One region of the Bacillus seohaeanensis genome, then DNA from elsewhere that is predicted to be linked to it. Evidence: riboswitches for the same ligand, from Rfam matches in the RefSeq annotation. Region 1 holds a riboswitch; the other holds the start of a gene.
What was found. Region 1 has a riboswitch for S-adenosylmethionine ahead of ACFSUL_RS05105 (5-methyltetrahydropteroyltriglutamate--homocysteine S-methyltransferase). Riboswitches for the same ligand answer to the same signal wherever they lie in the genome.
Positions count from the first base shown of each region.

Region 1 (5,653 bases):
GAAACAATTTCTGTTTCCGTTATGATGGGGCTATTAATGTTAATTGGTATTGTTGTAACAAATGCCATTGTACTAGTAGACCGTATTATACACATGGAACGTGATGGCATGAATATGCGTGAAGCAATTCTCGAAGCTGGATCAACGCGCTTGCGTCCAATCCTCATGACCGCAATTGCAACGATTGGTGCATTAATACCATTAGCAATTGGCTCTGGCGGAGGCGGTTTAATATCAAAAGGTCTCGCTATTACGGTAATTGGTGGTTTAACAAGTGCAACATTATTAACATTAATTGTTGTTCCAATTGTTTACGAATTATTATCGAAGTTATTTAAGAAAAACCGTAAAGATATAAAAGAAAACTAATAAAAAGGCCCTACAGGATGATTTCATCCTGTAGGGCCTTTGTTTGGATTTACTCACACTACACTGTATCCTTCAAAAACTGGAAGGTGGTTCAAAAGAGTCCCCCATCTAAAGGCGTTCTCTTCACCTCTTATCCCCAAATCTCTTTAGAAATATCTACAATATACTTCAACTTCGTCCATTGCTCTTCCTCAGTTAAAATATTTCCATGATGAGTAGAAGCAAAACCGCATTGTGGACTAATACATAATTGCTCTAATGGTACATATTTTGTTGCTTCTTCCACACGCGCTTTAATGTTTTCCTTATCTTCTAATTCACCATGCTTCGATGTGAATACACCTAGCACTACTTGAGGACCTCCAGTTGGAATGTATTCCAATGGTTTGAAATCTCCAGATCGGTCATCATCATATTCTAGGAAAAATCCATTTACTTTTTCTTTTGCAAATAATGTCGGGGCAATCTTAGCGTAACTTCCTTCAAATGCCCAATTAGACCGGTAGTTACCACGGCAAAGATGAGTCGTTACAATTAGATCTTCTGGTTTATCTTCTAGTACACCATTAACAACTTGTAATGCCAAGTCAATTAATTGTTCACGGGAATAACCACTATCATTAAATGGGATTTCCGGTGCATTAAGACCAGCAATGTATACATCATCTAGTTGTAAGTAACGGCAACCTGCATCATAAAAAGCTTGGATGGCATCGCGGTATGCTTTAATAATATCATTTGCATATTCTTTAATATCCGGATAAATGTCTTGATTACGAATACCGGCGTTAAACAATTGATTTGGACTTGGAATCGTTTGTTTTGCAATCGCACGGTCCCCAACAATTTCTTTAAATTCGATAAAGTCTTTTACATGTGGGTGATCCTGGTTAAAAGAAATTTTTCCGATAACACGCACATCGTATCTTTCCGTTTCTTCTCCTTTAAATTTAAAACCATGGTCTGGAACATACCCTTCTACACCATTTAAATGTTCTAGAAAATCTGTATGCCAAAATCTACGGCGAAACTCTCCATCTGTGACAGCTTGCAGTCCGACTTCGATTTGCTTATCAACGATATTTTTAATTTCTGCTGTTTCAATGTCACGTAGTTCTTGTGCAGTGATTGTTCCTTCTTGAAATTCTTTTCTCGCTTTATGTATTCTCTCTGGTCGTAACAAACTCCCTACATGATCTGCTCTAAATGGTGCTTTAACTAATGTTTTTGTCATTTTAATCCCTCTCCCTTAATTTTTATTAGTGGAATGAAAACATACTGCCAAATCCTCTTATCCAATCCGTACACAATGCTGCAAATGTACCTGATTCTATGCTAGAAATAAAAAACCCCTCTTCCAAAATAAGAAGAGGGGTTAATAGACAAATGAGATTACCTACTCCTCTTATCTTCTAGCATTATGCTACTGGAATTGGCACAGTACTCTTAAAAGTCTGCTGCCGAGGCTTCAAAGGGCCAGTCCCTCCACCTCTCTAGATAAGAAAAAATTTAGAAATATTAAATTATTGAGTTTACTATAAACCTAAAAAAGTAGTTTGTCAACACTAATAAAAAGTTTCTCCATTTTGTTTTTCCTGTAACTTCCCGAAGATTAATAGCTTATAGCAAATCCTACGGAATTATATTATGAGGAAAAACATGGAGAGAAAAGAGCCAATAAAAAACTAAGAAAATTAATATGAATCCTGCTTTTATTCCATTAAGAGCACTGTTAGATAGAGAAGATTTCCACTTCAAGCTCTTTTCAATGTTGTCACATAAGTATACACCTGAAAATTCCACTATACAATTCAGTCTAATATGCTTCCTTCTCTTCCGCCACTCATTCTTATACTAAAATATCCGATTATTAAAGATCTTCATTACTACGGCTTGTTAAATTAAATAGTTAATTTAGCAACTATTTTAAACAAATAATATAAGGGCAAACTTTGAGAAAAGATACTCAAAACCTGCCCTTCTTTAGTTAATTTGTTAAGTATTGTATTTTACATATCTAAATCTGTAAAAGCGTAAGGTAATAAATCTTTTAATGTTAACTCTAATATATCTTTGTTCTCATTTGTTAAATAAACTGGCATATCAGGTAAACAGAATTCTGCTAGAACTTGTCTGCAAATACTACAAGGTGGGAGGAAATCTGCCGTATCACCAGCAACAGCTATAGCTTGAAAATCACCTTTTTGGTAACCATTTGTTACTGCAGTAAATACAGCCGTTCGCTCAGCGCAATTTGTTGCGCCTAAAGAAACATTTTCCACGTTTACTCCATTAATAACCGTACCATCTTTTAATAGTAGTGCTACTCCTACCGGAAATTTAGAATAAGGTACATAAGCTCTTTCCTTCATCTTACGTGCACTTTCCACTAGTTGCTCTTTATTCATATTATCCATCCCTTACATAGAAGAATGAACTTTTCACAGTCCCCTTTACGCCAACCGTTTGATTGGCAGGATTTTTATAATACATTTTTTTGAAAAGTTTGTCAATATTAGACCCAGCTGAAATTTTGGTGTAATTAGTGGCGCAGGAATTCTTGTAGATGCAACTCCACCTTCTACTCGGGCTAAAAACGCAGCTTTTTAGGGGCTGCACATTTGCGATAAAATCTATTATTTTGTTCAATGGGGCTGACAAAGGTGGGGGCGCCCTTATAAAAAAGGCATGCAATAAGTTGATTTTCCAACTATTGCATGCCCCTTTTCCCACTATTTAAATAGATCCACTAACAATTCCCAGAACCCTTTCTCTTTCTCAGGTTCCGCTTTCTTCGTTTCTTGTTCTTCTTTTTCAATGCTCTCTGTCTTGATGACAAATTGAACAGAAGAGACTTTTTCGTTTTTAGAGGAAACAAAGGATACAGGTTCAAAATCCGATTTGTCGTATTCCTGGATCATTTTATTGATTTCCTCTTGCATTTGGCTTGGTAAGTTTTTTGTTTCCTCGTATAATTTGTTGGTCCCGTTGTGGAGTTCGCTAACACCCTCTTCTAATTCGCTTGTTCCGCCAGTCAGCTCCACAATACCTGAATGAAGCTTGTTATAGGATGAAGATAATTGACTCACCCCATCTGTATAGCTAACTAATCCGGAATGGAACTCGGTGTAATTAGAAGACAGCGCTGCTAGACCTTTTTGTAATTCACTCAGTCCGCTCAGGTTTGTCTCTTTAAGAGAGGTAGACAGATTAGTTGCAGTAGACGTCAGTTGTCCGCTCATCTCTCTTACCGATCCACTGATCTCATTCAAAGTCGGTTCTACTACAGCAAAGGCTTCTTTTACCCGAGCATAGGTCTCTTTTACTTTTTGAGCAGCTTTATGGGATGCCACCAGTTTGTCCACGACCTTAGCATCGGCCCCACTCTCATACAATGCGGCAATCTCTTCAGCGGAGATTTGCTGAGCTGGAATTTCCACAATCGCACTATCTAACGCCTTATATGCTTGTGAATAATTTTTTTGTAAGGTGGATAAACCATTGGCTGTTTCCGTAAGGCCATCTGCTAATTGAGTAAGACCTGCCGGCAGTTCAGACAAGCTCGTTAAATCTACTTCAGCTGTTTGGCCAGACAGGGATTGATTAATCTTACCGAGTGCTTCGCGAATAGATCCCGATGCACCAATAAGTTTAGAAGAGGAGCCAGCCACCTCGCTCATTCCATTATTGTACTCTGCAGAACCATCGCGTAAGCTGACAGCACCACTACTCCATTCGGAAACACCTTTTTTAAGGTCAGCGACACCGTTATTTAATTCCCTGATGCCATCAGATAAAGCGGACATGTCTTCCGTCATATTTTCCGTGCCCGATGTATCGATTGGCAGTGTAGATGGAACCGCTGCGATTTCCACTCCTTGAAATTCAAAATCCTCGACATCTGCTTTCACACTAAGCTTTTCCTCTTGTCCAGGCATGACGGTAAACGTAATTTGCTTATTTTTTCCTGCATTCGCAACCATTCCGCCTGAAGCTTCAATGTTCTGATACGTATTCGGAAGCGTCAAGGAAACTTGTAATAAGTAATTTTCATAGAATACCGAATCAGTCTCTTTATTCTGAGCTGTATCGATGTTGATTTCAAGATGACCATTTTCCCCTGCAAGTTCCGACGGTTTCACATCCTGTCCATCTAGCAGATAAGAAACATTCACATCCCAAGGCAGTTCGGTATCCTCTTTCATATTTCCTTGATAAAAGTATTTTCCTTCCGGAGCCTCCATTTGCACTTTCTGTCCCTCTTGATCAATCTCCGTTAAATCAGTCAGATTTTTGACACTGCTGTACTTTCCGTAATCCAAGATCTTTCCAGCCTGTGCTACCTCTAGGGTATTCACGACATAGATATGATTCAGGTCTCCATTGGCATTTAATGTTGCATACACCACTTCATCTTTTGAGGTGACTTTGCCTTCCATTTCTGCCTGAGCAGGATAACTAAGAAATGAGGGCAAGAAGATCATCGTAGCGAGAGCAGCGTATCGTAATTGTTTTTTTCTCATCATCATTTCTCCTCATAATAATTTGCTTTATAGGTTGTTTTTTTAATCAATTTATCGAATACCAACAGCATCGCCGGTAAAACGAGCAGAACCATTACAAAGGCAAGTAACGCTCCTCTTCCTAGCAATAGGCCAATCGATGCCACAATCGGGTTGGAAGATGTGATCCATAAAATAAAGCCCACACTAGATAAAATCCCTGCCGAAATCGAGATGGAGAAAGTTTTTTCATCCAATGTTTTCACCATTGCCTTTTTGGCAGACATTTCCTTGCGATAATGATTATAAGCCTCCGTAAATAAAATGGCGTAATCCACTGTCGCGGCAAGCTGTACCGTACTGATAATCAAATACCCTACAAACACCAGTGAGGTATTTGTAAAATAAGGAATCGATAAGTTAATCCAGACAGCTGCTTGAATTGTGATAAGCAGAACGATTGGAACGGAAATCGATTTAAAGCTAATCAGTAGGACAATTGCAATTGTGACAACCGTCAACACATTTACAACGACATTGTCCTTATTGACGGTATTTTTAATATCATATAGCGTTACACTTTCCCCTAAGGCGAGTGCCTCATCTCCGTAATATTCCTCCGCTGCTTTTTCTACATTTTCTACAATTGCAAAGGGGACTTCCCCTTCTGTTCCTTGACTTGTATTAATGATAATCCGGCTGTAGTTTTCTGAGTAGAATTCATCCGTAATCGATTTATCCAAATATTCAGGTGGAATCTCGGCTCCAACTTGGTTCACATA
Region 1 is NZ_JBHUMF010000012.1:69,492-75,144, reverse strand. It holds gene ACFSUL_RS05110 (efflux RND transporter permease subunit) at 1-369, shown strand, start outside; gene ACFSUL_RS05105 (5-methyltetrahydropteroyltriglutamate--homocysteine S-methyltransferase) at 500-1,603, opposite strand; SAM riboswitch class I at 1,772-1,873, opposite strand; gene ACFSUL_RS05100 (cytidine deaminase) at 2,379-2,777, opposite strand; gene ACFSUL_RS05095 (YhgE/Pip domain-containing protein) at 3,102-4,853, opposite strand; gene ACFSUL_RS05090 (efflux RND transporter permease subunit) at 4,895-5,653, opposite strand, start outside.

Region 2 (5,653 bases), on a different contig from region 1:
ACGCTGTTATATTAACGCTAGATAAGGTAGAAAAAATAGGAGTAGATGGTGTCACCGAAGAACTAAATGAAAAAGGGATAAATACTTTACAAATCACACGGATTGTTGAGTTATTAAAAGATAAAGATTTGTTGGCACTAGATAAACGGAAAGCAATGTTTCAAAATAGTCTTTATAATGAAGGACTTAACGAAATAGCAGAACTAGAAGCGTATTTAGAAGCATTCAACATAAAAGAATTCTGTCGGTTTACCCCATTTTTAGCAAGAGGTTTAGATATTTACACGGGAACGATTTATGAAATATTTTTAAAGAACTCCACTATTACATCATCGATTGGCAGTGGGGGAAGATACGATAAAATTATTGGGAAATTACTAAATAGTGAAAGGGAATATCCAACAGTCGGAATTTCCATTGGTCTAGATGTTGTATATTATGCGTTGAAAGAAAATGGAATTAGTTTAACAACTAATAGTACAGAATTATTAATTATTCCTATTGGGATGGAAAAAGAAGTGTTGACAATTGCTCAGGGATTAAGAAAAACGGGAGTAAAGGTTGAAATCGAAATGATGGGTAAAAAGCTTGCAAAAGCCTTTTCTTATGCAAATAAGGAGAAAATCCCATATGTAATGGTAGTAGGATCAAATGAGGTAGAAACTTCTATCGCAAATATAAAAGAAATGGATTCTGGAAAGGAGATTTCGATTGACTTAAACAAGTTAGATGAAATCTATGCCTTAGTAAAGGGAGAATGCCGAAAATGATTAAACTGAAGGAGTTTAAAAAAAGTGATATCGAGCAGCTGTGTTCTTGGGTTTCAAACGCTACACCTGAATTTGTTATGCAATGGGCGGGACCTTCATTAGAATACCCGGTAACGATAGAAAGGTTAAATCGTTACCTTATCGACAGCTCAAAAAGTGAATCATACATGTATATTTTTAAAGCATTGAATGAAAATAATAATGCCATTGGTCATATTTCTCTGGGGAAAATTGATCACCAAAAACATTCTGCAAGAATTGGAAGAGTGTTAGTTGGAGAAAAAAATGCAAGAGGAAATGGCTATGGTGAAATGATGGTAAACGAAGTGGTGAAATTCGGTTTTAAACAATTAAATCTTTACAGTATCTGTTTAGGTGTTTTTGATTTTAACAGTAGCGCTATTCGCTGTTATGAGAAATGTGGATTTGTAAAAACAGAAGTACTACCAGAATATAGAAAGGTAGGGAGGGAGTATTGGAATTTAGTAGAAATGCGTATTTTAAAACGTGATTGGGAAAAAATAGGTGGATAGTGTTAATCCAGATAATTGGTAACAAAAATGGAACTTCTATGAAGAAACAATCTGTTATCTACTTGTTTTTGAAAATTCAATCTGTTATAGTATAGATAATATTTTTGTTCCGTTTAATTGGATAATTATAAATATAACTTGTTTTGATTAACTGTGAGCAAGAATAGCAAAATAAAGACATGTGCAAACAGCACTAGGAGGTACTAGCTAAATGTTACAAGGTAAAGTTAAATGGTTTAACGCAGAAAAAGGTTTCGGTTTTATCGAAGTTGAAGGTCAAGACGATGTATTCGTTCATTTCTCAGCAATTCAAGGTGAAGGCTACAAATCATTAGACGAAGGTCAAGAAGTTACTTTCGAAATCGTCGAAGGTGATCGTGGACCTCAAGCAGCTAACGTTCAAAAGTAATCTAAACCAAACTATCTAAATAGAGTACGCCACTTGGCGTACTCTATTTTTTTATTAGGGCCTATTTAGTGGAAAAAAGTTTTAGAACAATGATTTCTGGTTTGTTGAATATCCTTTGAGGGATGATGCTATTTCCTAAACCCCTATTAACAATCATTGTGGAGTTTTTGATAGTATATTTTCCTGTTGTATATTTAGGGAGAATCCCTTGATTGGGTGCTACTATTCCACCAACAAAAGGGATCCTAATTTGTCCACCATGAGCGTGACCAGTTAGTATGAGGTCAATAGTATATTCACTATATAAATGGAACATTTCTGGTCGATGAGATAAGAGAATTTGGAAATTATCTTGTTTTTCAATATGCTGTAGAACAGTATCGAGCTCCTCACGCACAATCTTTTTCTCATCAGCTTCCGCTACATTTGCAGGGTCATCGATGCCTATAATATGAATACTATCTTGACCTTTTGTTATTTTTTTATATTTATTATCTAGTAGAGTCACACCAAGTGTTTTTAAACTTGCTTTTAGTTCAGAATATTTTCCTGACCACCATTCATGATTACCACTTACATAATAAACGGGTGCCAATTTGAGAAGTTCCTCCATTAGAGTAAGACTCGCCTTTTTATCGTATTTTTTTTGATCTATTAGATCGCCAGTAAACACGATAATATCGGGATTTTGCTTTTTTATTTTTTGAACTAAATTTTTTTGGTTGTCACCGAAAGATTTACTGTGTAGGTCAGACAATTGGACAATCACATATTCATTAAAACTTCTAGGTATCTTTTTAGATGCTATATGAATGTGCGTCGTTGTTATTGCATTATTTTGATAGTATAAAAATCCACATCCAAACAGAAAAATAGTAATTACTGTAATAAGTATATTTCTTCTTCGTTTCATTTCCACCACACACCCCCTTATAAAGCTCACTTGAAAATACCAGTTTGACGTTTCAGGATATTAATTATATATAATTCCGATTGGATTACTATGATTTTGCTTTTCAACGTAAATAAATTGTAATATAATAAGAGAAACAAAGGTTATCAAGAGTGGACGAGAGAACTGGCTCTTTGACTCCACAGCAACCAGCCTTTTAGGAAAAGGTGCTACTACCAGCGAGGCTTTTGCTTTGAATGATGACAGACGGAATAGGTGCTTTTTGTGTTGATTCAGTGAATAAGAAGCATTTTGTAAAGAGTGACAGATGATTTCCTGTTAACTTATTATACATCGATTCCTCTTGATACCTTTAATAAATTACTGCAAGAAAAGGAGAGGAAAACATGAACCATAACGGATTAGCTCGAGGGTACATGGCAAAAAGTCTACCGGAAGAAAAGTTCTTATACCATGTTGCTGCATGTGTAGAAAAACAACTTAAATATTGGAGTGAAGAAAATTCACTTCTTTTAATTCTTGGAAAAAACACGAACGAATTATTCGTGTCGCAGAGAGAATCTGTATTTCATATTGATATACCCGATTGGATAGTAAAGCAGAAAAAAGGACTGGATCCATATTCGCTAGACAGATACATTTGGAGTGAATTGATCCGCAAAGGGTTAGAAATAGAAAGTAAGTCAAATTATATAAAACTTATTTTAAAATCATTAAAATAACCGGATCTAATAAAAAGAGGCTGGGACAAATGTGCTCTAGGTGAATAAAAATTCGAACTAATTCTTTCATTTGAAGGGAAATTAGTTCGGATTTTTTTATAAGTCTTAATAAAACTTGTTGTTCTTTTTAACTTGTTCTAGCTGTTGATTGGAGTGCAAGACGAAGACTCCTGCGGGAAAAGCGGAACAGGTGAGACCCCGCAAGAGCGCAGCGCATGTTTAGCTCCAGCGGCTAACTCGCTGTGAAAAAGATGAAATCCCCTAAAGGCAAAAAGCGCCTTTTGGGTATTTCCCTATTTTCTTCACGAGCTGACCAAGCCACTTCCGCTTTTCCCGGAGGCTCACCGACCGCTCGCGGAAAGCGAAGTCTTGACACGGAAATCAACAGCGGTGTGTAACAGCGATTACGAAATAATTTAATCTGATATTATTCGTCTTTAGGGGATAGTATTTTAGTTATGTCCCAACCTCTTTTTATGATTTACATGCGAACGAGCATAATTAATGTTATAAAGAGTGCTAGTTGGATTATTTCGCCTATTTTAGGTTTAACGTCAAGGTTTTTATATAGATAAAACCATTTGAGAATAAAAAAACTTGAAAATAATAGTAGTGCTGCAACGGTAACTAGTTTAGGTGGTTGAAAAGCAATAAAAAACACCCCGAAGAAAAATAAAACTCGCGATTGTCCCACATTAAATTCTTCCTCTGTCCTCTTTTTCCCCATAGGAATCCCCCCTGTCGCCGTCTTTTACGAGTATATCAGAATAGGAAATTCTTTTCTAAGAAACTACTATATTTCTAGCGAATAGTAAGAGTGTAAGGAGGTAATAGTTCCGTTTTATATAAAAATTAGAAAGTAGTTTAATTAGCTTACAATGTGGAATGAATGTATGTAACGATACTTTATTGGTTCCTCTAAGTCTTGATATAGGACTTATCGCCCAGTTGATGTGTATAATATAAAAAGAAAGTCATTATACCCTCAAAGATCTTTTACTTATCACGAATAGTGTAGTGAACAAAAGAACTAATTAATCTATATTATGGAGGTAATAAGTGTGGATATTGATCAAATTTTAGAAATGACCGTCGATATTGCAAGAGAAGAATGCAATCCTCCAATATATTATGTTGATATTGATAAATTACTTGATCAACCGGAAGATTTTATAGTGTAAAAACCATAGTTTACCTTAACTAAACGCACATAATTAAAAAAGCTAGGTAAAACTAGCTTTTTTATAGTACAAGAATTTATAAAGGTTATTCCTATATTAGGGTGTCGTGAAAAAGTGGTAGGTGCAATGGAAGTTACTTTATTTTATACTATTGAGTGGAGAACCCAAAATATTATTGAGTTTTAAGAGAGGTTCACAATGGTTAAGTCAATAATTGGGGAGGTGTACAAATGGTAAATATTCTTCGTTTACCAAAGTCTGCAGCGTCTCATGCAAAGCCTGGTATTGGAAAGGCGATACTTTGCATGGGGTGGACGCTTGTTTAACATAACATCGCCTTTGTGAGTGTATATTTCTAATATTCGGCTTTGCACCTTATTTATATTTTATAAAAATAAGGAGCTGGCAGAAATGAAATACGTAAAAGCAACCACAATATTACCCGAGAAGCTAATAATAGAAATTCAAAAATATGTTCAAGGGGAAACAATATATATTCCTAAACCAAAAACGACTTATCAGAAATGGGGTACTCGTTCTGGTACAAGAAAGAATATTGATGACAGAAATGCCTCTATTAAAAATGCGTTTAAAAGTGGCATTTCTATTAGTCAATTAGCAGACGATTATTTCCTTTCAACGGAAACAATTAAAAAAATTGTGTACTCTAAATAAATAGGTACGAGACTGTGGCACTGGTGATCTAGAGAATAGATTATCAGTGCTTTGTGTATGTAGAGTTTGTTTTATAATCATCTTTTACATTGAATAAAATGGGTGAATATTTTAAAGTAAAAACGGGATAAGAGTTAAAACTGCTTGTCTTCGGAAACCCTTCATAGGGTGAAAAAATAATAATTTACAAGGAATGATGAAAATGGAACCCTTCATTAGAAGTGATCAATACAATTTCATTAAAATGCAAACAAAGATTTTAGTAAGTGGGCATTCGACTGCAAACGATGTTGATGTTCTTAATGCACTAAGGTCTCTTTCAATAGAAAAAGTGTTAAATTTGTTTTCGGATATTAGTGATGAGCAGAAACAATTACTAAATCCGATTGTGAAAATTAAAGATAAAGAAGATGCTGGGGAATTTCTCATACAACTAAAGCCGTATGTTAT
Region 2 is NZ_JBHUMF010000015.1:135,571-141,223, reverse strand. It holds gene ACFSUL_RS06775 (histidine--tRNA ligase) at 1-770, shown strand, start outside; gene ACFSUL_RS06770 (GNAT family N-acetyltransferase) at 767-1,303, shown strand; gene cspD (cold-shock protein CspD) at 1,515-1,712, shown strand; gene ACFSUL_RS06760 (metallophosphoesterase) at 1,774-2,625, opposite strand; SAM riboswitch class I at 2,766-2,871, shown strand; gene ACFSUL_RS06755 (hypothetical protein) at 3,012-3,347, shown strand; gene ACFSUL_RS06750 (hypothetical protein) at 3,829-4,074, opposite strand; gene ACFSUL_RS06745 (CD3324 family protein) at 4,940-5,203, shown strand; gene ACFSUL_RS06740 (FusB/FusC family EF-G-binding protein) at 5,406-5,653, shown strand, end outside.
Region 2: linked by a shared signal. The riboswitch ahead of ACFSUL_RS06755 (hypothetical protein) and the one ahead of ACFSUL_RS05105 (5-methyltetrahydropteroyltriglutamate--homocysteine S-methyltransferase) in region 1 are both predicted to bind S-adenosylmethionine.